2 linked regions of the Corallococcus caeni genome follow. The protein of the gene in region 1 interacts with the protein of each later gene in a pairwise test. Links are inferred from orthologs where the notes say so. Each region holds a gene or a part of one and is shown in the gene's direction. Other genes may lie near its edges. The genes, in order: AABA78_RS17975 and AABA78_RS10975.

Region 1 (10,415 bases):
TTGGGACACCTCACGGGCGCCTGGCCGCTGCCGTCGGTGCAGGCGGAGTCCGACGAGGACCTCCCCGCCGACGTGCGCGTGCTGCGCCGGGGCGTGGAGGCCCTGCGCCTTCCGCCCGGCCCCGTGCGCGACGTGGACTGCGCGGACGGCGGCGCCCCGTTTCGCATCCTCGTGACCCAGGCCGCGGTGACTCCTGGCGCGCGCGTGCGCTTCACCGGCACGCCCCGCCTGGGCGAGCGCCCGCACGGCCCGCTCTTCACGTCGCTGAAGCAGGCCCTGGGCCCCGCGGGCCTGACGCTCACCGAGGGCACCCCGTGGCCGGTGGAGCTGCACGCGCCCCAGGACACGGCGAAGCTTGAGCCGGTGTTCCGCGTGCCGGGCGCGCAGAGCAGCCAGTACGCCTCCAGCCTGCTCCTGGGCTGCGCGGAGCGCTTCCTGCGGGAGCAGCGCGCGTGGAGCGTGGAGATCGAAGGCACGCTCACCAGCGCCGGCTACATGGACCTCACGGTGGCGTGGCTGCGCCGCTTCGGCTTCACCGTGGAGCAGTCCCCGGGTCGCTATTCCGTCACGGCCTATCAGGCGCCTGAATCCGTCCCATCACTGCCGGGCGACTGGTCGTCGTTGGGCTACCTGGTGCTGATCGCCTGGCGCACGGGTGGCACGGTGGAGCGCGCGGAGCCCCAGAGCGCCCACCCGGACCAGGCGATCCTCCGGCTGGCCGCTGAAGTGGGCCTGAGGATGATCCCCGCGGGTGCGCCCAACACGTGGCGCGTCCAGGGTGAAGCCACGGGCGAGCTGCGCGCCTCCGGCAAGGAGTGCCCGGACCTGCTGCCCACGCTGGCGGCGCTCGCGTGCGTGCTGCCCCGGCCCACGACCCTCACCGACGTGGGCATCCTGCGGGTCAAGGAGAGCGACCGGCTGGAGGGGATCCGCGCGTTGGTGGCGGCCTACGGCGGCACCGCGGAGCTGTCGGCCGGAGCCGACAGTGAGACGCTGCGCATCCTCCCGCCCAGGACGAAGCCCGCGCGCTTCGCCATGGACAGCCGGGGCGACCACCGCCTGGCGATGTCAGCGGCCACCCTGTGTGTGCTGTCCGGGGTGCCTCTGGAGCTGACGGGGCCGGAGTGCGTGGAGAAGAGCTTTCCGGGCTTCTGGCGGCAGCTCGCGCGCTCCGGGGTCCGCTATTCCTGAGCAGGGAGACGGACCGGAAACTTCGCCTCTCGGACTTATCGTTCTTTTTTGTTGAAAGCCTCCTCCGCCCTGTGAAATCTCCGCCCATGCCCAAGGACACGCTGACCGTCACCGACAATCGGACCGGGAAGACGTACGAGATCCCGATCGAGAACGGCTGTATCCGCACCCCCGACCTGCGCCAGATCAAGACCGGCAGCGACGACTTCGGTCTGATGGGTTACGACCCCGCGTTCCTGAACACGGCGAACTGTAAGAGCGCCATCACGTTCATCGACGGTGACAAGGGCATCCTCGAGTACCGCGGCTACCCCATCGAGCAGCTCGCGGAGAAGTCCACCTTCCTGGAGGTGGCCTACCTGCTGCTGAAGGGCCAGCTGCCCACGCAGGCGGAGCTCGACAACTTCACGCACAACGTGACGCACCACACGCTGGTGCATGAGAACATCAAGTCCTACATGGACGGGTTCCGCTACGACGCGCACCCCATGTCCATGCTGGGCTCCACGGTGGCGGCGCTGTCCGGCTTCTACCCGGACGCGAAGAACATCCGCGACGCGCGCAGCCGTGAGATCCAGATCACGCGCCTCATCGCGAAGATGCCCACCATCGCCGCGTTCTCGTACCGGCACTCCATGGGCCTGCCGTACGTCTACCCGGACAACGACCTGTCCTACGTCGCCAACTTCCTGGCGATGATCAAGCGCATCGGCACCACGACGTACAAGGTGCACCCCACGCTGGAGAAGGCGCTCGACGTCCTCTTCATCCTGCACGCGGACCACGAGCAGAACTGCTCCACCACGTCCGTGCGCACGGTGGGCTCGTCGCAGGTGGACCCCTACTCCGCGGTCGCCGCGGGCGTGGGCGCGCTCTACGGCCCGCTGCACGGCGGCGCCAACGAGGCGGTGCTCCGCATGCTCCGTGAGATCGGCACGAAGTCCGCCATCCCGGAGTTCATCAAGCAGGTGAAGGGCGGCGAGGGCGAGAAGAAGCTGATGGGCTTCGGCCACCGCGTCTACAAGTCCTACGACCCGCGCGCCAAGGTCATCAAGCGCGTGGCGGACGAGGTCTTCGAGGTCACGGGCAAGAACCCGCTGCTGGAGATCGCGCTCGAACTGGAGCGCATCGCGCTCGAGGACGAGTACTTCGTGAAGCGCAAGCTGTACCCGAACGTCGACTTCTACTCGGGCCTCATCTACGAGGCGATGGGCTTCCAGGCGGAGATGTTCCCCGTCCTGTTCGCCATCCCCCGCACGGTGGGCTGGTGCGCGCAGTGGGAGGAGATGGTGACGGACAACGAGCAGAAGATCGCCCGTCCCCGTCAGGTCTACACGGGCTCCGCCCGCCGCGACTACGTGGCCCGCGAGAAGCGCACGAGCGCCAAGTAGCCACCGGCTGAAAAGCCGCTGAAGCACGAAGGGGCGCGGGACTCGAACTTGAGTCCCCCGCCCCTTTCGCTTGTCCCTACCCGTGAGCGGCGGCGGCGCCGGCCGGCTCGCGGTAGAGCGCCTCGATGACGTCCGCGTACCGCTGCTCCACCACCTTGCGGCGCATCTTCATGCTGGGCGTGAGCTCGCCGCCGTCGATGGAGAACTCCCCCGGCAGCACGCGGAAGCGCTTGATGCCCTCGAAGCGCGACAGCTTCGGGTTCACGTCCCGCTCGATGGCCTCGTGCAGGTGCTGCTGGAGCCGCGGGTCGTTCACCAGCGTGGCCACGTCCTCCGGCCAGCCCTGCTCCCGCGCCAGCTTCCGCACCCGGTCCGGCTCCAGCGTCAAGAGCGCCACCAGGTAGTTGCGCCGGTCCCCCACCACCAGCGCGTGCCCCACGGGGGAGAGGGCCTTGAGCAGCTCCTCGATGTTGGCGGGGGACGTCTTCTTGCCGCCGGAGGTGACGATGATCTCCTTCTTGCGCCCGGTGATGCGCAGGAAGCCCTCGGCATCCAGTTGCCCCACGTCGCCCGTGTGCAGCCACCCGTCCGCCAGCAGCTCCTGCGTGGCCTCCGGGTTGCGGTGGTAGCCCAGGCACACGTTGCCGCCCTTCACGAGGATCTCCCCGTCCTCCGCGATGCGCACCTCCACGCCCAGCATGGGGCGGCCCACCGTGCCCAGGCGGGCGCACTCGGAGGTGCTCACCGTGGCGGGGCCGGACACCTCCGTCATGCCCCAGACCTCCAGGAGGACGACGTCGATGGAGGCGAAGAAGTCCAGCACGTCCCGGCCAATGGGCGCCGCGGACGTGGCGAACAGCTTCGCCTTCTCCAGGCCGATGCGCGTCTTCAACGGATGGAACACCAGCCGCCGGGCCAGCTCGAACTTGGCCTCCATGAACGACGGCACGCGCTCCTGGCTCAGGACGCGCGTGTTTCGCTCCAGGGCCGTGGCGCGGGCCCACTCCACCAGCCGGCGCTTCAGGGGCGGCTGCGCGGCCAGCCCCTCCTCCGCCTTCGTCTTGAACTTCTCCCAGACGCGAGGCACCGCGAAGAAGAGCGTGGGGCGCACCTCCGTGAGGTTCCTGCCCAGGGCGTCCAGCGAGTCCGCGAAGTACACCTGCGTGCCCAGCAGCAGCGGGCTGTGCAGGGAGACGATCTGCTCCGCGACGTGCGACAGCGGCAGGTACGACAACAGCCGCTCGTCCTCCATGTCCCGCAGGCCCAGGGTGTCGCCCAGCTGCTTCGACGTCCAGGCCAGGTTGCGGTGGCTCAACGCCACGCCCTTGGGCTGGCCAGTGGTGCCGGACGTGTAGATGAGCGTGCCCAGCGCGTCCGGGTGGAGCGCGTGGACGCTGTCCCAGTAGGGGTCTTCATCCTGCTTCGCGCCGGAGGCCAGCACGTCCGCGTAGCGCAGCACGCCGTCCGGCAGGGGCGTGGGCGCGTCCACGACGATGAGGTGCTTGAGCGCGGGCAGGCGCCGCTGAACCTCCAGCCCGGTGGCCAGGTGCTTCGCGTTCTCCACCAGGAGGAAGCGCGCCTCGCAGTGGCCCAGGATGTAGACGAGCTGCTCCACGCTGCTGGTGGTGTAGAGGCCCACCGGCACGCCGCCCAGGGCCATGGCCCCCAGGTCCGCGACGTGCCACGCCTCGCGGTTGAAGCTCAGGATGCCCAGCGGGTCGCCTTCCCTGAACCCCAGCGCGTGCAGCCCCAGGGCGAAGCGCTTGACGCGCTGGGCATAGTCGAACCACGAGGTGGGGACGTAGGCGCCTCCCTGGTGGGACCAGAGCGCCGGGCGGTGTTCCAGCCGCGCGGCCTGGTCATGGAGCGCATGCAGCATCGTCTTGGGCAGGTCCATCCGACGGAACGTAGTGGATGTGCCCCGTCCGTTCCACGTCCCCCCGTCTCAGCCGTTGACAGCATGTTCACCGGCTTTGTATGCCGCGCCCGACCATGAGCATCGACTTCACCTGCCAGAAGTGCGAGGCCAGCTTCGAGTTGGAAGCCCAGGACCTCATCGAGGGGACGGAGAAGATTGTCTGCCCCCACTGCGACGCGAAGGCGCCCGCCAACCTCACGGAGGACTTCGTCGCCGCGCTCACGGAGATGCGCGCGCAGATCGCCACCCTGAGCAAGAAGTTCGCGGTGACGATGACGCTCGAGGCCGAGGAGCTCGAGGACGAGCTCGACGACGAGGACGAAGACGAGGAAGAGGACGACGAGGACGACGTCGACGAGGACGAAGACGACGAGGAGTCCGAGGACGACGAGGACTACGACGACGAAGAGTCCGAGGAAGAGGACCGCTAGCCGTCTCGTGCCCCCTCTTCCCGCCTGCCCGCCCGCCCTCCAACCGGGTGGGCCAGGGCCCGGGGGCCGCTCGCGACAGGGGGAGGGCGGTGCCCTCCCGGTGAAGGGACAGGTGCGTAGCTTAGGGATGTGAAAACGTCCAACCGCGCCAATTTCTTCGTCGCTCCGTTCACGGCCGTGGTGCTGGCGCTGGGGGGAGCGTTGTTCCTTCCCGCGTTCGGGATCCCCGGTGCCATCGCCGCCTCCGGGACGGCCGAAGGGAAGAAGGAGAAGCCCTGCATCACCGAGAAGGGCAGCGACCCCAAGGCCTGCTCGGAGCTGGTGGAGCTGGAAGTGAAGGACGTGGTGCCCTTGATGGAGGCGCAGACGCACGCCGTCGTGCTGACCACCAAGGACGGGGAGACGGTGCTCCCCCTCTTCGTGGACGAGGGCGCGGCGGTCTCCATCGCCTTCCGCCTCGCGGAACGTCCGCCCCCGCAGCCGCTGTCGCAGGACCTGCTGGACGACGTGGTGTCCAAGCTGGGCGGCAAGGTGACGGAGGTCCGCATCGACGACCTGCGCGACAACGTCTACTCCGGCCGCGTCTTCCTACAGCAGGGCAAGAAGGAGCTGGCGCTGGACGCGCGGCCTTCGGACTCCATCGCCATGGCCATGCACAGCCAGGCGCGCATCCGCGTGACGCGCAAGGTGCTGGCGCTGGCGGGCATCACCCGCGCGGAGATTGAAGCCCTCCAGAAGCAGCAGGACCTGGGCGTGGGTGGCAGCGGCTCCGGCGGAGAGGACATGGGTCCCCTGCCCCCGCCGCCTCCCATGGGCCCCAGCGCCGGCCACCCGAAGCCGCCGTCGGAGGACATCGGCATGGACCACTCCACCCGCCAGCAGCCGCTGATGGAGCCCATGGGCAAGGGCCAGGAGATTGATCTCTAGCGCCCGGAGCCTCACGCCCCGGAAACGATGAAAGCCCGGCCCCCCCTCCCAGGGTAGCCGGGCTTTCTTCGTCTCAAGCGTCTGAGAGCCACGAATGGCGTGCGCCAGCTGGCGGTAACTTTCCGCCGGGCGCGTGAGGCGAAGAGTTAGTCCTTCGGGCGCAAGCCTGTCAAGCCGCCCACCCCGTGGGGCTAGGATGGGCGGTCCTATGCGCAAGGCGAAGATCATCTGCACGCTGGGCCCGGCGTCGGACTCGAAGGAAGTCATCGAGGGGCTGGTGAGGGCGGGCATGAACGTGGCCCGGCTCAACTTCTCCCACGGTACGCACGACGAGCACCGCCAGCGCGTCCAGCGCATCCGCGCGGTGTCGAAGAAGCTGGGCGTGCCGGTGGCCATCCTCCAGGACGTGCAGGGCCCCAAGGTGCGCCTGGGGCGCTTCGAGGGCGGTCAGCTGATGGTGAAGACGGGCGACACCGTGACGGTGACGACGCGCGCGGTGCTGGGCCAGGGGAACGTCATCCCCACGCCGGTGCGCTCGCTGCCCCGGGACGTGGAGAAGGGGCACGAGGTGCTCCTGGACGACGGCCGGGTGCGCCTGCGCGTGCTGAAGGTGAGCGGCCAGGACGTGTCCTGCCGCGTGGAGGTGGGCGGGCTCCTCAAGGACCACAAGGGGCTGAACCTGCCCGGCACGGCCATGTCCGTGCCCACGCTGACGGAGAAGGACAAGGTGGACCTGGCCTTCGGCCAGGAGGTGGGCGTGGACTACGTGGCGCTGTCCTTCGTGCGCACCGCCCAGGACGTGCGCCAGGCGCGGGCGCTGGTGGGCAAGCGCAAGACGCCGCTCATCTCCAAGATTGAAAAGCCCCAGGCGGTGGAGAACCTGGAGGCCATCGCCGCGGAGTCGGACGGGGTGATGGTGGCCCGCGGCGACCTGGGCGTGGAGATGCCGCTGGAGCAGCTGCCCGCCATCCAGAAGCGCGTCGTGCGGGAGGTCAACCGCATGGGCGGCATCGTCATCGTCGCCACGGAGATGCTGGAGAGCATGGTGCTCAACGCCCGGCCCACACGCGCGGAGGTGTCGGACGTGGCCAACGCCATCCTGGACGGCGCGGACGCGGTGATGCTCTCCGGTGAGACGGCCGCGGGCCGCTACCCGGTGGACGCGGTGGCCACCATGGCGCGCATCGTGGAGGAGACGGAGCGCACCAGCCTCATCCCCCTGCTCTACTCCCCCTTCGAGCGCTCGGAGGACCTGGGCACCGGCGTCGCCGCGGCGGCGGTGGCCGCGTCCCGGCAGCTGAACATCGGGACCATCATCGCGTACACGGAGAGCGGCCACTCCGCGCGCCTCATCTCCGAGTTCCGCCCCGGCGCGCGCATCCTCGGGCTGACGCCCAACGCGGACACGGTGAACCGGATGGCGCTGCACTGGGGCGTGACGGGCCACCTGGTGAAGCGCGTCAGCACCACGGAGGCCATGCTCAAGCAGGTGCGCCGGCTCTGCCAGGAGCTGCGCTTCTGCGAACCGGGCTCGCCCTTCATCCTGGTGGCCGGCGTGCCGCTCAACGTGCCGGGCAACACCAACATGATGAGCATCCACCGCGCTTGAACCGCTCGCGGTGGAGGCCTGGAGCCGGAGGCCCTAGAGGACCTTCTGCTCGAAGTCGTAGAGCTTCTCCACGGAGAGCTGGCGGTAGCGCTCCACGTTGAGGGCCCGGCGGGCGCACTCCCACACCAGGTCCTTGGCGGGGCGCTCCGGCTCCTTCTTCTTGCGGCGCTTCACCTCCGCCTTGATGGCCTTGAGCGCCATGGCCGGGTGGTAGCAGAAGGCGGAGGAGAACAGCAGGTGGCCGCCGAAGGGGACGAGGCGCGCCTCCAGCACGTCGCCCGTCTCCAGGCCCGCGATGTGACGGCGCTCCGTCACGTCGAAGTCCTTGCCGGAGAAGAGCTCTCGCAGGCGCACCATGCCCTTGGCCAGCTTGCGCACCTCGAAGAGGCCGTGGACCGTCTCCGTGAAGCTGCGGAAGGCGTTGGCCTCCTCCGGGGCGGCGGACTTCTGGCGCTCCTCGTACAGCTCCGCGGCCGGCGTCTTGCCCGTGAGCGGCGAGACGCGGTCGTAGAGGTAGTAGTCCAGGAACGACGCCATCCGCAGCTCGAAGAGCTTGTCGTCCTCGAAGACTTCGCCGGTGAGGCGGAAGTACTCCGCCTTCGCCTCCAGGAGGTCCGGCTTGCGCGCCTCCTGGCTGCCGAAGGCGATGAGCTGGTCCAGGTACGGCTGGTACGACAACGGGGTCAGCGCGGTGTCCATGGCCGTTGCGAGCTTTCTTCCTACGAACCCGCCATCAGCGTCGCGAAGCGGCTGAACAGGTAGCGCGCGTCGTGAGGGCCGGGCGAAGCCTCGGGGTGGTACTGCACGCTGAAGGCCCGCGCGTCCGGTACGGCCAGGCCCTCCACCGTGCCGTCGTTCAGGTTGATGTGCGTGACGACGGCCTTGCCCTTGAGGCTGGCGTCGTCCACCGCGAAGCCGTGGTTCTGCGCGGTGATCTCCACCTTGCCCGTGGTGAGGTCCTTCACGGGCTGGTTGCCGCCGCGGTGGCCGAACTTCATCTTGTACGTCCGGCCGCCCAGCGCCAGGGCCATGATCTGATGCCCCAGGCAGATGCCGAACACCGGCACCTTGCCCAAGAGCGCCGCCACCGTGCGGTCCGCGCCCTTCACCGCGGCCGGGTCGCCCGGGCCGTTGGCCAGGAAGACGCCGTGCGGCTTCTTCGCCAGCACCTGCTCCGCCGTGAAGTGCGACGGCACCACCGTCACGCGGCAGCCCACGTCCACCAGGTACTGGAGCATGGAGCGCTTGAGGCCGTAGTCGTACGCCACCACGTCGTACTTGAGCTCCGGCTCCGGCTGCTTGTCGCCCGTGGCCAGGAACACGTCCGGCGTGGGCGTGGTGAAGAGGTAGGGCTCCTTGCAGGATACGCCCGTGGCCAGGTCCAGCCCCTCCATGCTCACGGCGGCGCGCGCGCGCTCGGACAGCGCGGCGGCGGACACGTTCTCCGTGGAGATGATGCCCGTCTGGGCGCCGTGCGTGCGCAGGTGGCGCACCAGCCGGCGGGTGTCCACGCCTTCAATGCCCACGCGCCCGTGGCGCGCGAGGTACGCGTCCAGCGTCTCCTGCGAGCGCCAGTTGGAGGGCGTCTTCGTCAGCGAGCGGACCACCATGCCCACCGCGTGCGGAAGTCCCGCCTCCTCGTCGCCCGCGTTCGCCCCGATGTTGCCCATCTCCGGGTACGTCATGGTGACGATCTGCCCCACGTACGAGGGATCCGTGAGGATCTCCTGGTAGCCGTACATGGACGTGTTGAAGACCACCTCACCCACCGTCTCGCCGGAAGCGCCAAAGGCGCGTCCTTCGAAGGTGGTGCCATCCGCCAGTGCGAGCACCGCCCGCTTCGTCATCACCGCGACTCCTTGAGCTGACCGTCCTCGAACACACACCGGCCGCCCACCCACGTCTGCGTCACGCGACCCTTCAGCGTGCGCCCGTGGAAGGGCGTGTTGCGACTGCGGGAATAGAACCGGTGGGCATCCACCGTCCACTCCTCCAAAGGCGACACGAGCGTGATGTCCGCCGGGGCACCAGGCGCCAGGTGACCGCCCGGCAGGCTGAATACCCTCGCGGGCCCGTCCGACAGCAGCTCCACCGCCCGGCGCGGGGTGAGCACGCCCTCGTGCACCAGCGCCAGGGTAAGCCCCAGGGCCGTCTCCAGCCCGACGATGCCGTTGATGCCCTTCTCGAACTCCACCAGCTTGTCGGACACGCCGTGCGGCGCGTGGTCCGTGGCGATGGCGTCCACCGTGCCGTCCACCAGCGCCTCGCGCAGCGCCTTCACGTCCACGTCGCTGCGCAGGGGCGGCGCCATCTTCGCGTGGGTGTCGTAGTCCCCCACCGCCCGGTCATCCAGGGTGAAGTGGTGCGGCGCCACCTCGCAGGTGACGCGCAGGCCGCGCTTCTTGGCCTCGCGGATGAGCCGCACGCTGCCCTCGCAGGACACGTGCGCCACGTGCAGGCGCCCCTTCGTCTCCTCCAGGAGCACCAGGTCGCGCGCCACCATGGCCACCTCCGCGGAGGACGGAATCCCGCGCAGCCCCAGCCGCGTGGACGTGGCGCCCTCGTGCATGGCGCCGCCGGCGGACAGCGTGAGGTCCTCCTCGTGGACCATCACCGGCACGTCGAACTGCGTGGCGTACTGGAGCACCCGGCGCATCAGGCCCGCGTTCATCACCGGGCGGCCGTCGTCCGTGAGGGCCACGCAGCCGGCGGCGATGAGCTCGCCCGCCTCCGACAGCTCCTCGCCCTTGAGCCCCTTGCTGATGGCGCCCGCCGGGTACACATGGCACAGGTCCGCGTCCCGCGCGCGCGACAGCACCAGCTCCGTGACGAGCGCGCTGTCGTTCACCACCTTGGTGTTGGGCATGGCCACGACGCCGGTGAAGCCGCCCGCCACCGCCGAGCGGCAGCCGGTGAGGACCGTCTCCTTGCCCTCTTCTCCCGGCTCG
Region 2 (10,409 bases), on another replicon or contig:
TCCGCGTGACGAAACAGGTTTCATACAGCGAGCAGCGCGAGCCCAGGCACGTCTCCGACGTGGTGGACAGCCGCGACCACGCGGCGAAGGACTCCGGCAGGTCCAGCTCCGCCCGGTCCCCCGTCTCCGTCTGCGTCACCCACTTCTTGAGCAGCGGCCACTGCTTCGCCTCTTCCTTCGAGACGAACTGCGGATCCTTCTCGAAGGACTCGTAGCGGTGCAGGCACAGGTAGTTGCCGCGCCCCTTGAGGTAGGCCGCCTCGAAGCGCAGCCCCAGCTTCTCGCTGAGCAGCGGCAGGTCCTTGAAGAACACCTGGTCCTGCAGCGTCTTCGTGGCCGTGGACACCACCACCTTGCGCCCCGACAGGAGCGCGGGCACCAGGTAGGCCAGCGTCTTGCCCGTGCCCGTGCCGGCCTCCGCCAGCAGGTAGCTGCCCTCCGTGAAGGCCCGCTCCACGGCGCGCGCCATCTGGAGCTGCTCCGGGCGGTGCTCGTACGCGGGCAGCGCCTCTTCCAGCGCGCCACCAGGACCCAGCAGGCTGTCGACAGAAGGGGGACGGGGCGCGGGCGCGGACATGCGGCGGTCTTCGGGGGGCAGGAGGGCGCGGAAAAGGAGGCCCCGCAGGATAACAGCGCCCGGCGCCCCCCGCGCGTTCCGTCACACGGCCTTGAAGCCCTGGCCCCCGCCCGCCCGGGAAGCGGGCCGGCCAGCGCCCCCTGGGGGCCTTTTTGCCTAGAAGGACCCGCGCAGTATCTGGAAGAGCACCAGCACCAGCACCAGGGCCACCACCAGCACCGCGCCCATCACCGTGTTCTTCACCTTGCGAGCCAGCGCCGGGGACGGACCGTCGGAGGCGAGCGGCGCCGCGGACGTCACCCGGCGCACCACCTCTTCCCGCCCGCGCAGCGCCTGGGCGTCGTTCGGCGCCCGGGCCAGCCGCAGGCGGTACAGCCGGCCCACCATGGCCAGCTCCCCTCGCACCATCGCCTGGGACAGCAGGCGGTCGTGCGCGTCCCAGTCGTGCCACGTGCCCATCAGCGCGTGCCACTCCGTGGCCAGGAGCCCGGAGGGCTGGTGTTCGTCCGGGATGAAGTTGGCGTAGACCAGCCCGCACTGCGCGCAGGCTCCGGCGTCGTCACGCATGGGCGCCACGCACTTGGGGCAGTGGCCCGGCGGTGCCTGGAAGGGGTCCCCGTCGAAGTCCGGCGCGACGATGGAGGCCGCATCGGAGCGCACCACCCGCAGCGCGGTGACGCTGGCGCGAGCGGGCGCGGGGGGCACGAACACCTCCGGCGCGGGCAGCGCCACGGCGGCGCCGTCCCCTCCGCGAGCTCCCGGCGCGTCCTCCCGGGACACCTCCTGCGGGGCCACGGGCGACGCGGACGGGGACGGCCCCGCGAGCGTCTTCGCGCCACACACCCGGCACGTCACGGCCAGCTGGCCGTCCTCGATGCGGAAAGACTCCACCGGGACCAGCCGCTCGCAGCCTTCGCACTGGTACTTCATGACCACACCTCTCGCAGCGGAATGGGCATCGCGCACCCTACCAGCGCCAGCAGGCACAGCGCGCAGATGAGCTTGCGCGAGCGGCTCAGGGGCTCCTCCGGCCGCACCACCTCCGGGTGGCCGAAGCCCACGACCTTGCTCGCCACCACCAGCCACAGGCCCCACGACGCGGTGACGAACACCGTGAGGAAGAGCAGCACCAGCGCCACGCCCTGCCCCACCAGGCGGGCCTTCGCCCCGAACACCGCGAACGTCAGGTGCCCGCCGTCCAGCTGCCCCACGGGCAACAGGTTGAGCAGCGTCACCAGCAGGCCGAACCACGCGGCGATCACCACCGGGTGCACCACCACGTCCTTGCCCTCCGGCACGGGGCCCAGCGCCAGCCACGTCAGCGCCTTCATGATGAGGTTGTCGCCGAACAGCGTCTGGTGGCTCGTGTAGACGGGGTCCGCCGCCGGCGGCGCCTGCGTCACCCTCTCCATCACCCAGTGCAGCAGGTTCTGCCCCAGCACCCACAGCGACGACTCACCGGGGAACGCGGACGGCACCGCCGGCGAGTCCACCACCGTGGAGTGCAAGAGCCCCCAGTAGAGCAGCGGCAGCGCCACCACCAGGCCCGCCAGCGGCCCCGCGGCGCCAATGTCCACCAGGGCGTTGCGCGTGGGGATGCGCCCGCGCAGCCGGATGACCGCGCCCAGCGTGCCCAGGCTCCCCGGCACCGGCAGCGGAATGAAGTACGGCAGCGACGTGTCCACCCGGTGCCAGCGCGCGAGCACGTAGTGCCCCATCTCGTGCGAGCCCAGGATGGAGAGCAGCGACACGCTGAAGAACAGCGCCTGCGTCCGGTCCTCCGCGAGCAGTCCGCCCCCGCTGAACGGGAACGAGCGCCCGAAGAGCAGCAGGTACGCGAGGAACGTCGTCCCCAGCGTCACCCCGAACAGCAGCAGGTGCAGCCAGACGCGGGACGGGGCGGGACGCGGAAGGGAAACCGGGTGCATGCGCGAAGATGCCTCACGTCCGCAAGAGGGGCGACCGGTCCGGGGGCGCCTGGCGGATGAAGTGTCAAACACAACCCGGATTACTCCGTCCCGGGTCCTTGACTTGAAAAAGCCTTCTGCTACGAACCGCGCCGCTTGCGGTTTCACCGAACGGCGGAGCGCCCGTCCGGGCCGTCCCGCCACCATCCAAGCCACCGTCAGTTGGGGAGATAACCATGAAGAAGTTCATCCTGTCCGCCGTCGCCGCCGCCTCGCTCGTGGGCTGCACCAGCGTCGAGTCCGCCGTCGTCTCCGGTTCCGAGATCGCCGCCAACGGCGAGGCCGTGGCCGTCATCCAGGGCAGCTCGCTGGGCCTGACCGCGATCTTCCACATCATCGACATCGTCCAGAGCGACCTGGACACCGTGGTGAACAAGCTCCTCATCACCGAGGCGAAGGCCATGGGCGCCTCCAAGGTGGACCTGAAGTCGGCGAGCACCACGCCCCGTCACGGCATCTTCGCCCTGTTCGGCACCATCATCGGCATCACCAGCTCCTCCGCGACCGGCGTGGCGGTGAAGTAGTCCACGCTGCCTCCTCACCGAGGCAGTCCGAAGGCCCCCTGGCGACAGCGGGGCCTTTTCCATTTCCAGCCCGTCTCCGAGCCCGTCCCTGAGCCCCCCCATGCGCGCCCTCCTCCTGCTGCCCCTCGTGTGCCTCCTCGCGTGCCGCTCGTCCTCCTCCGGAGGCGCGAACGACGCGGAGCTGATGGCCCAGGTGCGCGAGAAGCTGGCCGCGCGCGACGCGAAGCTCCAGGCCTACCAGCTGGAGGGCACCCAGACGGAAGGGGATACGGCCTCCGCGGGCTTCACCTTCGCGTACCGCGCGCCCCAGAAGATGCGCGGCACCGTGTCCGCCCCCCAGGCGCGGCAGGTGTGGTGGGACGGCAAGCACCTGTACGAGCAGGTGGAGGCGACGAAGCAGTTCACCACCTTCACGTCGCAGGTCTCCGCGGAGAAGCTGTCCGCGTTCCTCACTGAAATCTTCACCCCCTTCGTGCCGGACGGCTTCCGCGCGCCGCTGCTCCTGCGCAGCGCGAAGGCGAAGCGCACCACCGGCCTGCCCCAGGCGAAGGAGGCGGTGGAGCTGTCCATGGGGCTGGAGGGCGAGGCGGGCGGCGGCGTGGAGGTGACGTACGTGCTGCGCTGGCCCACGCTGGACTTCCTGGCCAAGAAGACGCGCGCGCCGGACGGCACCCGGGCGGAGGTGCGGATGGAGGAGGAGCACTGCGACGCTTCGCTGGGCCTGTGCGTGCCGCGAAAGCTCACCCGCTGGCTGGGGGACGCGAAGCAGGGGGAGACGGTGCTGTCCAAGGTGGACCTGAAGGGCTCGCTGCCCAACGACGCCTTCACCCCTGCCACGCCGGACGGATACAGCGTGCAGACCCGGACACTCGTGGACAGCGAAGCGCAGGAGAGTGGACCGAAGCCACCCTCGGGCGGTTGACCGTTCCGTCAGCCATCGCCACCTTGGGCGGCGGAGGTTCGCCGCGCATGGTTGAGAACGTCATCTTCGACGTGGATGGCACGCTGATCGACTCGGTGGACGAGCACGCCGAGGCCTGGCGCCGGTCGTTCATCGAGTTCGGGCGGGACATCCCGTTCGCGCACGTGCGCAGCCAGATTGGCAAGGGCGCCGACCAGCTGCTGCCCGTCTTCTTCAACGACGAGGAGCTGGAGCGCTTCGGCAAGGACCTGGAGGAGTACCGCTCCGCGCTCTTCAAGCGCGAGTTCCTGCCCAAGGTGCGCCCCTTCCCGCGCGTGAAGGAGCTGTTCCAGCAGCTGCGCAAGCGCGGCCGCAAGGTGGCCCTGGCCTCCAGCGCCAAGGACGACGAGCTCAAGCGCTACGTGGAGCTGTGCGGCATCGACGGCCTGTTCGAGGCGAAGACGAACAAGGACGAGGTCGACAAGAGCAAGCCGCACCCGGACATCTTCGAGGCCGCGCTCGCGAAGCTGGGCAAGCCGGACCCCGCCACGGTGGTGGTGGTGGGAGACACGCCGTACGACGCGCTCGCCGCGGGCAAGCTGCACCTGGCGTCCGTGGGCGTGCTGTGCGGCGGCTTCCGCGCGGACGACCTGCGCACGGCCGGCTGCCGCACGCTGGTGAAGGACCCCGCGGAGCTCCTGCGCCGCCTGGAAGAGGACCCCGAGGCCTGGCCGTGGGACGCGGCGTCGCGGGACACCTCCAAGGACGAGGAGTCGCGCTGAGGCGAAGGACAGCGTGAAGGCGGCCACGAACCCGTGGCCTCCGAAGGACCCGGCGTCGCGCTGACGTCACGCAAGCACTGCAAGCGCCCCCGGCGGCCACGCACCCGTGGCCACCGGTGGAGCCCGTCACCCGGAGCCCGGGAGGCGCTACTTGCGCGAACCGCCGCGCTTCGCGCGGGAGCGGGACGCGGTGCTCTTGCGAGCGGTGCCCCGGCGCGCCGTGCTGCTCTTGCGGGCCGTGGAGCGCTTGCCGGCGGTGCCGGTGCGCGAGGTGGCCTTGCGGCCGGTGGTGGTGCGCTTCGCCCGGGCGGGCGTGGCCCGCTTGCGGCTGGAGGTGGCGCTCTTCTTCGCGGTGGCCGCGCGGCGCTTTCCGCCCACGCGCCCGGCCTTGCGCGCGTTCTTGCGGGCCGTGGGACGCCGGCGGGCCACCTTCGCCTTGCTGCCGGAGCCACCCTTCAGTCCACCACCGGTGAGCTTGTTCACCGTGGCCCAGGCGCGGGCCTCCGCGGTCTTCTCGCCGGTGCCCTTGTCCTCGTAGCCCTTCTCGATGTGCTCGGCCATGCGCCTCTGCTTCGCCGAGTACTTCTCCTTGCTTCCTCGTGCCATGCAAAACCCTCCTGGAAACGGTCCCGGCGCGGGTCCGAGGCACGGAGTCCGCGTCGCCTGGAAGGTGAGCACGCCTACCCAGGGAGGGAACCCGCTGGCGCCCTACCCCTGTCCACTCACGGAAGCATGCCGTGTCCCGGGGATGGGGAATGGACAGTGCCCCCGCCCTTTTCGCCCGGGTCCCGCTGGTGCCCGAGGGCTGTCGTGCGCAGCTTGGAGACGCCGCACAGAAAGCCGAGGTTTCTCCTGGAACCCGCACTCAACGCCCCGCCACGCCTCCGCCACCTGGATGAAGGGCCCGCGGTCCTGGTGGTGAACACGCGCTCGCGCTCGGGGCGCGACGCCTTCGAGAACGCCCGCGAGCTGCTCGCCGCCCACGGCATCCCGCTCATGGCCGCGCACGCGCTGACGCGGCCCAAGCGCCTGCGCAAGGTCGTGGAGGAGGCCATCGCGCAGGGGGCCCGCCGCATCCTCGTGGGGGGAGGTGACGGCACCATCAGCTGCGCGGTGCAGGCGCTGATGGGCCGCGACGTGACGCTGGGCGTGGTGCCACTGGGCACCGGCAACGACTTCGCCCGCTCGCTGGGCATCCCGGACACGCTGGAGGCCGCGTGCGACGTCATCGCCGGGGGCTACACGGCGCGCGTGGACGTGGGGCTCGTCAACGGGCGGCCCTTCCTCAACGCCGCCAGCCTGGGGCTCACCACCGCCATCGCGAAGCGGCTCACGCAGGAATTGAAGCAGCGCGCCGGGAAGCTGGCCTACCCCATGGCCGCCGCCGCGGAGATGCGCACGCTGCAGCCCTTCCACGTCCGGCTCCAGGCGGATACGCAGACACTGGAGGTGGACGCGCTCCAGCTGGTGGTGGGCAACGGCCGCTACCACGGCGCGGGCAACATGGTGGCGCCGGACGCCACGCTGGATGACCGCCGGTTCCACGTCTACGCCATCACCGCCCCGTCCGTGGCGGACGGCGGCGAGCGCACGGGGCTGGGCCACCTGCAGGACGTGGCCACGCTGGCGCGCGTGGCGCTGGGCATGCGCAGCGGCGGGCACCTGGAGCACGAGTCCGTCGTGCACCTGCACACCTCGCGGCTCGTCGTGGAAACGGACCCGCCCATGGAGGTGAACGCGGACGGGGAGAACGTGGGCATGACGCCCATGCGCTTCGAGGTCGCCCCCGCGGCGCTGCGCGTCTACGCGCCCGCGCCGCAGTAGGGCCCCTGGCGCTACACCTTCTCCAGCACGCTGGAGAGCACCTGGGCGGTGAAGTTCACCAGGGGAATCACGCGCCGGTAGTCCATGCGCGTGGGCCCGATGACGCCGACGGTGCCCAGCACCGCCTCCGCCGTGCCGTAGGGGCTGGCGATGACGGTGACGTCGCCGGCGGCGGAGAACTCGCTCTCCGCGCCGATGAAGACGTGCATCTCCTTGGTGCGCTGCACGCGGTCCAGCAGGTGCAGCAGCTTGTGCTTCTCATCCAGGGCGCGGAACAGCGCGCGGATGCGCTCCACGTCGGCGAACTCGGGCTGCTCCAGGAAGGAGCCGGTGCCTTCGATGAGCACGCGCTCGGGCGTCTGCAGGTCGGTGGCGGCGGCGCCCAGCCGGAGGGCCTTGGCGGTCAGCGCGTTGTAGAGGGCCTGCTCCTGGTCCATCTCCGCGCGGATGCGCTCGCGCGCCTCCTCCAGGGGCACCTGGTGCAGGAGCTCGGAGAGGTAGTTGCTGGCTTTGATCAGCTCGTCGGACGTCACCGGGAAGTCCACGGTGAGGGCCTTGTTGTGCACCTGGCCGTTCTGGCCCACGAGGATGGCGAGCACGCGGTTCTCGCGCAGGCGCAGGAACTCGATGCGCTGGAACACGGCGGCGTCGGGGCGGGGCGTGAGGACGACGCCCGCGTGCCGGGTGAGCGAGTGCAGCACGCGGCTCGCCTCCGACAGGATGTCGTCCAGGCTGGACTCGTGGACCAGGCCCGCGTGGATGAGCTCGCGGTCGCGGGGGGCGGGGTCGCGCAGCTTCACCAGGGTGTCCACGTAGAAGCGGTAGCCGCGGTCGGTGGGCACGCGGCCGGCGGAGGTGTGGGGCTTCTCCAGGAAGCCCAGGGCCTCCAGGTCGGCGAGCACGTTGCGCATGGTCGCGGAGGAGACCTCGAACTCTCCGCGCCGCGTCAGCTGCTGGCTGCCGACCGGTCCGCCCGTGGTGATGTACTCCTGCACCACGGCCCGGAGGACTTCCTTCTCGCGCTCACCCAATTCGTCGGGCATTCCCGCTCACGCTCCGGAAAGCTGTCGACCCGACCTCCGGGTCTCCATGGCTCCTGTAGAATTCTAAAAGGGACGCCCGGGGCATTCAATCGGGCGCGCCGTCCAGGAGGGCAGGCAGGCGGGGCGCTGGCTTCCTGGCCCGGGGGGCGGGTACGGCAAAGCGCACATCGCCCTGGAGGGTGGCGGGGGTTAGAAGCCGGCCGCCGTGACGACCGCGACCGCGACCCCCGACGTTGCCGAGCCCGCGCCCCACCGGGGCCGGCTGCTGTTCAGCCTCTTCTCGCTCTACGTCATCTGGGGGTCCACCTACCTGGCGATGCGGTTCGCGCTGACGGGCTTCCCGCCCTTCCGGATGGCGGGGCTGCGCTTCCTGCTGGCGGGCGGGCTGTTGTTCGCGGGGTTGCGGCTGAAGGGGCAGCCGGGGCCGGGGTTGCGGCAGTGGGGGGCGGGCGCGGCGACGGGCTTCCTCTTGCTGGTGATGGGCAACGGGGGCATCGCGTTCGCGCAGAACCTGGGGGTGCCGTCCGGGGTGGCGGCGCTGGTGGTGGGGAGCATGCCGTTGTGGACGGCCATCTTCGGGGCGGCCTTCGGGCAGAAGCCGGGCCGCGCGGAGCTGGCGGGGCTGGGCCTGGGCTTCGCGGGGGTGGTGCTGCTGAACCTGGGTGGGGACATGGGCGGCGGGGGCATGGCGGCGCTGGCGCTGCTGGTGGCGCCGGCGACGTGGGCCTTCGGTTCGGTGTGGAGCCGGCGGTTGCCGATGCCCGCGGGGTTGATGACGCCGGCGACGCAGATGTTGAGCGCGGGCGTGATGATGATGGCGGTGAGCTTCGTGTTGGGGGAGCGGATGGCGGACGTGGTGCCCCCGCGCGCGGTGGTGGCGTTCGTGTACCTGGTGGTGTTCGGTTCGCTGGTGGCGTTCAGCGCGTACGGCTATCTGCTGCGGCACGCGAGGCCGGCGCTCGCGACGAGCTATGCGTACGTGAACCCGGCGGTGGCGGTGCTGCTGGGCGTGGTGTTCGCGGGAGAGACGCTGGGTCCGCTGACCCTGGGGGCGATGAGCGCCATCCTGGTCGCGGTGATGCTGCTGGCCCGCGGCAAGCGGTGAGCCGGTTCGCGGCCCTGTGGCTGGCGTGTGCGTTGCTCACGGCGTGTGCCGGTGGGGCACGGCGTTCGAGGCACGGGGAGCTGGAGTTCGTTGATTCGGAGACCGCGGGGAAGGCGCGTCACGCGGCCTACGTGGCGGAGCAGGCGTCCGCGTCCGCCACGCGGGCCGCCGTGTCTCCCCTGCTCCGGGCCATTCCACCGGCCGTGCTCGCGTTGATGCAGGAGAACCACGAGGCGGATGAGCTCGAGAAGCAGCTCGCCGCGTGTGCCGTGCAGGCCGAGCAGGTGGGAAACGCACGCCACTTCCAGGACCGGCCCCGACGCGGCAGGAGTGCGCCGAGGTGGTGGAGACGGACCGCTGCGGCAAGCCCGTCACCCGGGCCATGCAACTCGGTAAGCGGAAGCACGTGCTCGCCCTGGCATGCGCGGAGCAGGTGCTGAAGGAGCTGTGGCCCGCGCCCTTCAGCATCGAGCAGCGCTACCGCTACTACCCGAACGCCCGGATGGTGGAGACGGTGAGTCGAAAAGAGGAAGCGCGGCTCATCGCAGAGGGCTGCACCGAGGAACTTCGAGGCACCCTCAAGCCGGACCTCGTGCTTCACGGCGACCACAACCTGCTGAAGGCCGTGCTCATCCTGGACTTCAAGTTCCCCTGTCCGGACAGCAATGCGCCACGATGGACGGAGTATGGGAGCAACAACCCCTATGCCTACGAGTCCCAAGGGGCAATTTACGAAAAGGCACTGGGTGGACAGGCCCTGCTCGTGTCACCCAAGGCAGGCATGGAGCCATTCGAGCGATGAGTCCAGCATTCCCAGTCATTCGACTTCGCGATCGAGGCAACTGGCTCGCAGGCCGAGATGGCATCGTGCTGGCCTTCTTCATCCATCGTGCACACACGGAGGTAGGTCCCGCGATCTGGCGCTCGATCCAGACCTTTCTTCATGCCATCCCGCCTGACTCACTCAACTGGTACACGTCGGCGGATGGCGACATGGTTCCCCTGGATGCCGAAGGCTGGGAACACAACCGCCATGTCGTAACAGAGCGTGTTGGAGGCGGGAGCCGGTCCGTGGAGCTGAGGGAGAGCCCCAGTGAAACCGGTGGCTATCAAGTCGAATACTACGGGCGACTGCTCGACAGCCTCTTTCATGATGCGCCCGTCACGACTTTGGCGTTTACGTTCCCCACGGAGTACCTCGTGGAGCATGGAGTGGCCCGCCTTCGCTCCCTGGTGCTTGAGCTGGCTCGTGAGCTGCCCTTCAACTTTGGTTACGCCAGCTTCGCCCTTGTCTCGGCACAAGGCTCCTGGGCCGCAGGCGATTGGAACATCACTGAAGCGCTCCTCGCTCGATACCCCGGTCTGGATGCGCCTCATGCCTTGAGATTCAGTTCCATCCTCGGAACCCGAACCCTGGGCCCGTACTGGCTCACGTTCCTGGGCCAGCCCTTACTGGGACAGATGGGCGGCATCGACGCGCTCCGGAACGCGCTCCCCTTCCCGGAGGTCTCCGTGCTCCCCATGGACGGAGACCGCGTGCTCGTCACCCTCGATGAATGGCCAGACCCCATCGATACACAGACGAAGTCAATCCCCCCGCAGTATCGCGCGCTAGCCCGGCTGATGGAGCCCTTCCTCTTCAGATACGAAGGAGAAGAACTCCCTCTCTACAAGCGGGACACGAAC

Evidence for each region.
Region 2: the proteins of AABA78_RS17975 (region 1) and AABA78_RS10975 interact in binary tests that used the Escherichia coli proteins (3 or more experiments, as listed by UniProt). The link is inferred for Corallococcus caeni from one-to-one orthologs.

What each region holds. Positions count from the first base shown.
Region 1 is NZ_BTTW01000003.1:959,018-969,432, forward strand. Bases 615-3,429 are described here. They hold AABA78_RS17975 (citrate synthase), read left to right. Parts: upstream 615-1,277; coding sequence 1,278-2,582; downstream 2,583-3,429. Other genes in these bases: AABA78_RS17970 (3-phosphoshikimate 1-carboxyvinyltransferase), read left to right, coding at 615-1,191; AABA78_RS17980 (AMP-dependent synthetase/ligase), read right to left, coding at 2,659-3,429. Also shown: more of AABA78_RS17970, read left to right, coding at 1-614; more of AABA78_RS17980, read right to left, coding at 3,430-4,479; AABA78_RS17985 (hypothetical protein), read left to right, coding at 4,575-4,931; AABA78_RS17990 (bifunctional nuclease family protein), read left to right, coding at 5,061-5,858; pyk (pyruvate kinase), read left to right, coding at 6,067-7,467; AABA78_RS18000 (DUF7986 domain-containing protein), read right to left, coding at 7,501-8,166; carA (glutamine-hydrolyzing carbamoyl-phosphate synthase small subunit), read right to left, coding at 8,187-9,314; AABA78_RS18010 (dihydroorotase), read right to left, coding at 9,314-10,415.
Region 2 is NZ_BTTW01000002.1:698,688-709,096, reverse strand. Bases 4,812-7,620 are described here. They hold AABA78_RS10975 (lipid kinase), read left to right. Parts: upstream 4,812-5,666; coding sequence 5,667-6,575; downstream 6,576-7,620. Other genes in these bases: hrcA (heat-inducible transcriptional repressor HrcA), read right to left, coding at 6,587-7,618; AABA78_RS10980 (transcriptional regulator), read right to left, coding at 4,899-5,357. In the rest of the region: DNA repair helicase YoaA, read right to left, coding at 1-577; AABA78_RS11005 (hypothetical protein), read right to left, coding at 734-1,507; AABA78_RS11000 (site-2 protease family protein), read right to left, coding at 1,504-2,505; AABA78_RS10995 (hypothetical protein), read left to right, coding at 2,721-3,068; AABA78_RS10990 (hypothetical protein), read left to right, coding at 3,169-3,990; AABA78_RS10985 (HAD family hydrolase), read left to right, coding at 4,038-4,751; drug/metabolite exporter YedA, read left to right, coding at 7,824-8,723; AABA78_RS10960 (hypothetical protein), read left to right, coding at 9,064-9,525; AABA78_RS10955 (DUF3396 domain-containing protein), read left to right, coding at 9,591-10,409. UniProt on the Escherichia coli protein: In vitro phosphorylates phosphatidylglycerol but not diacylglycerol; the in vivo substrate is unknown.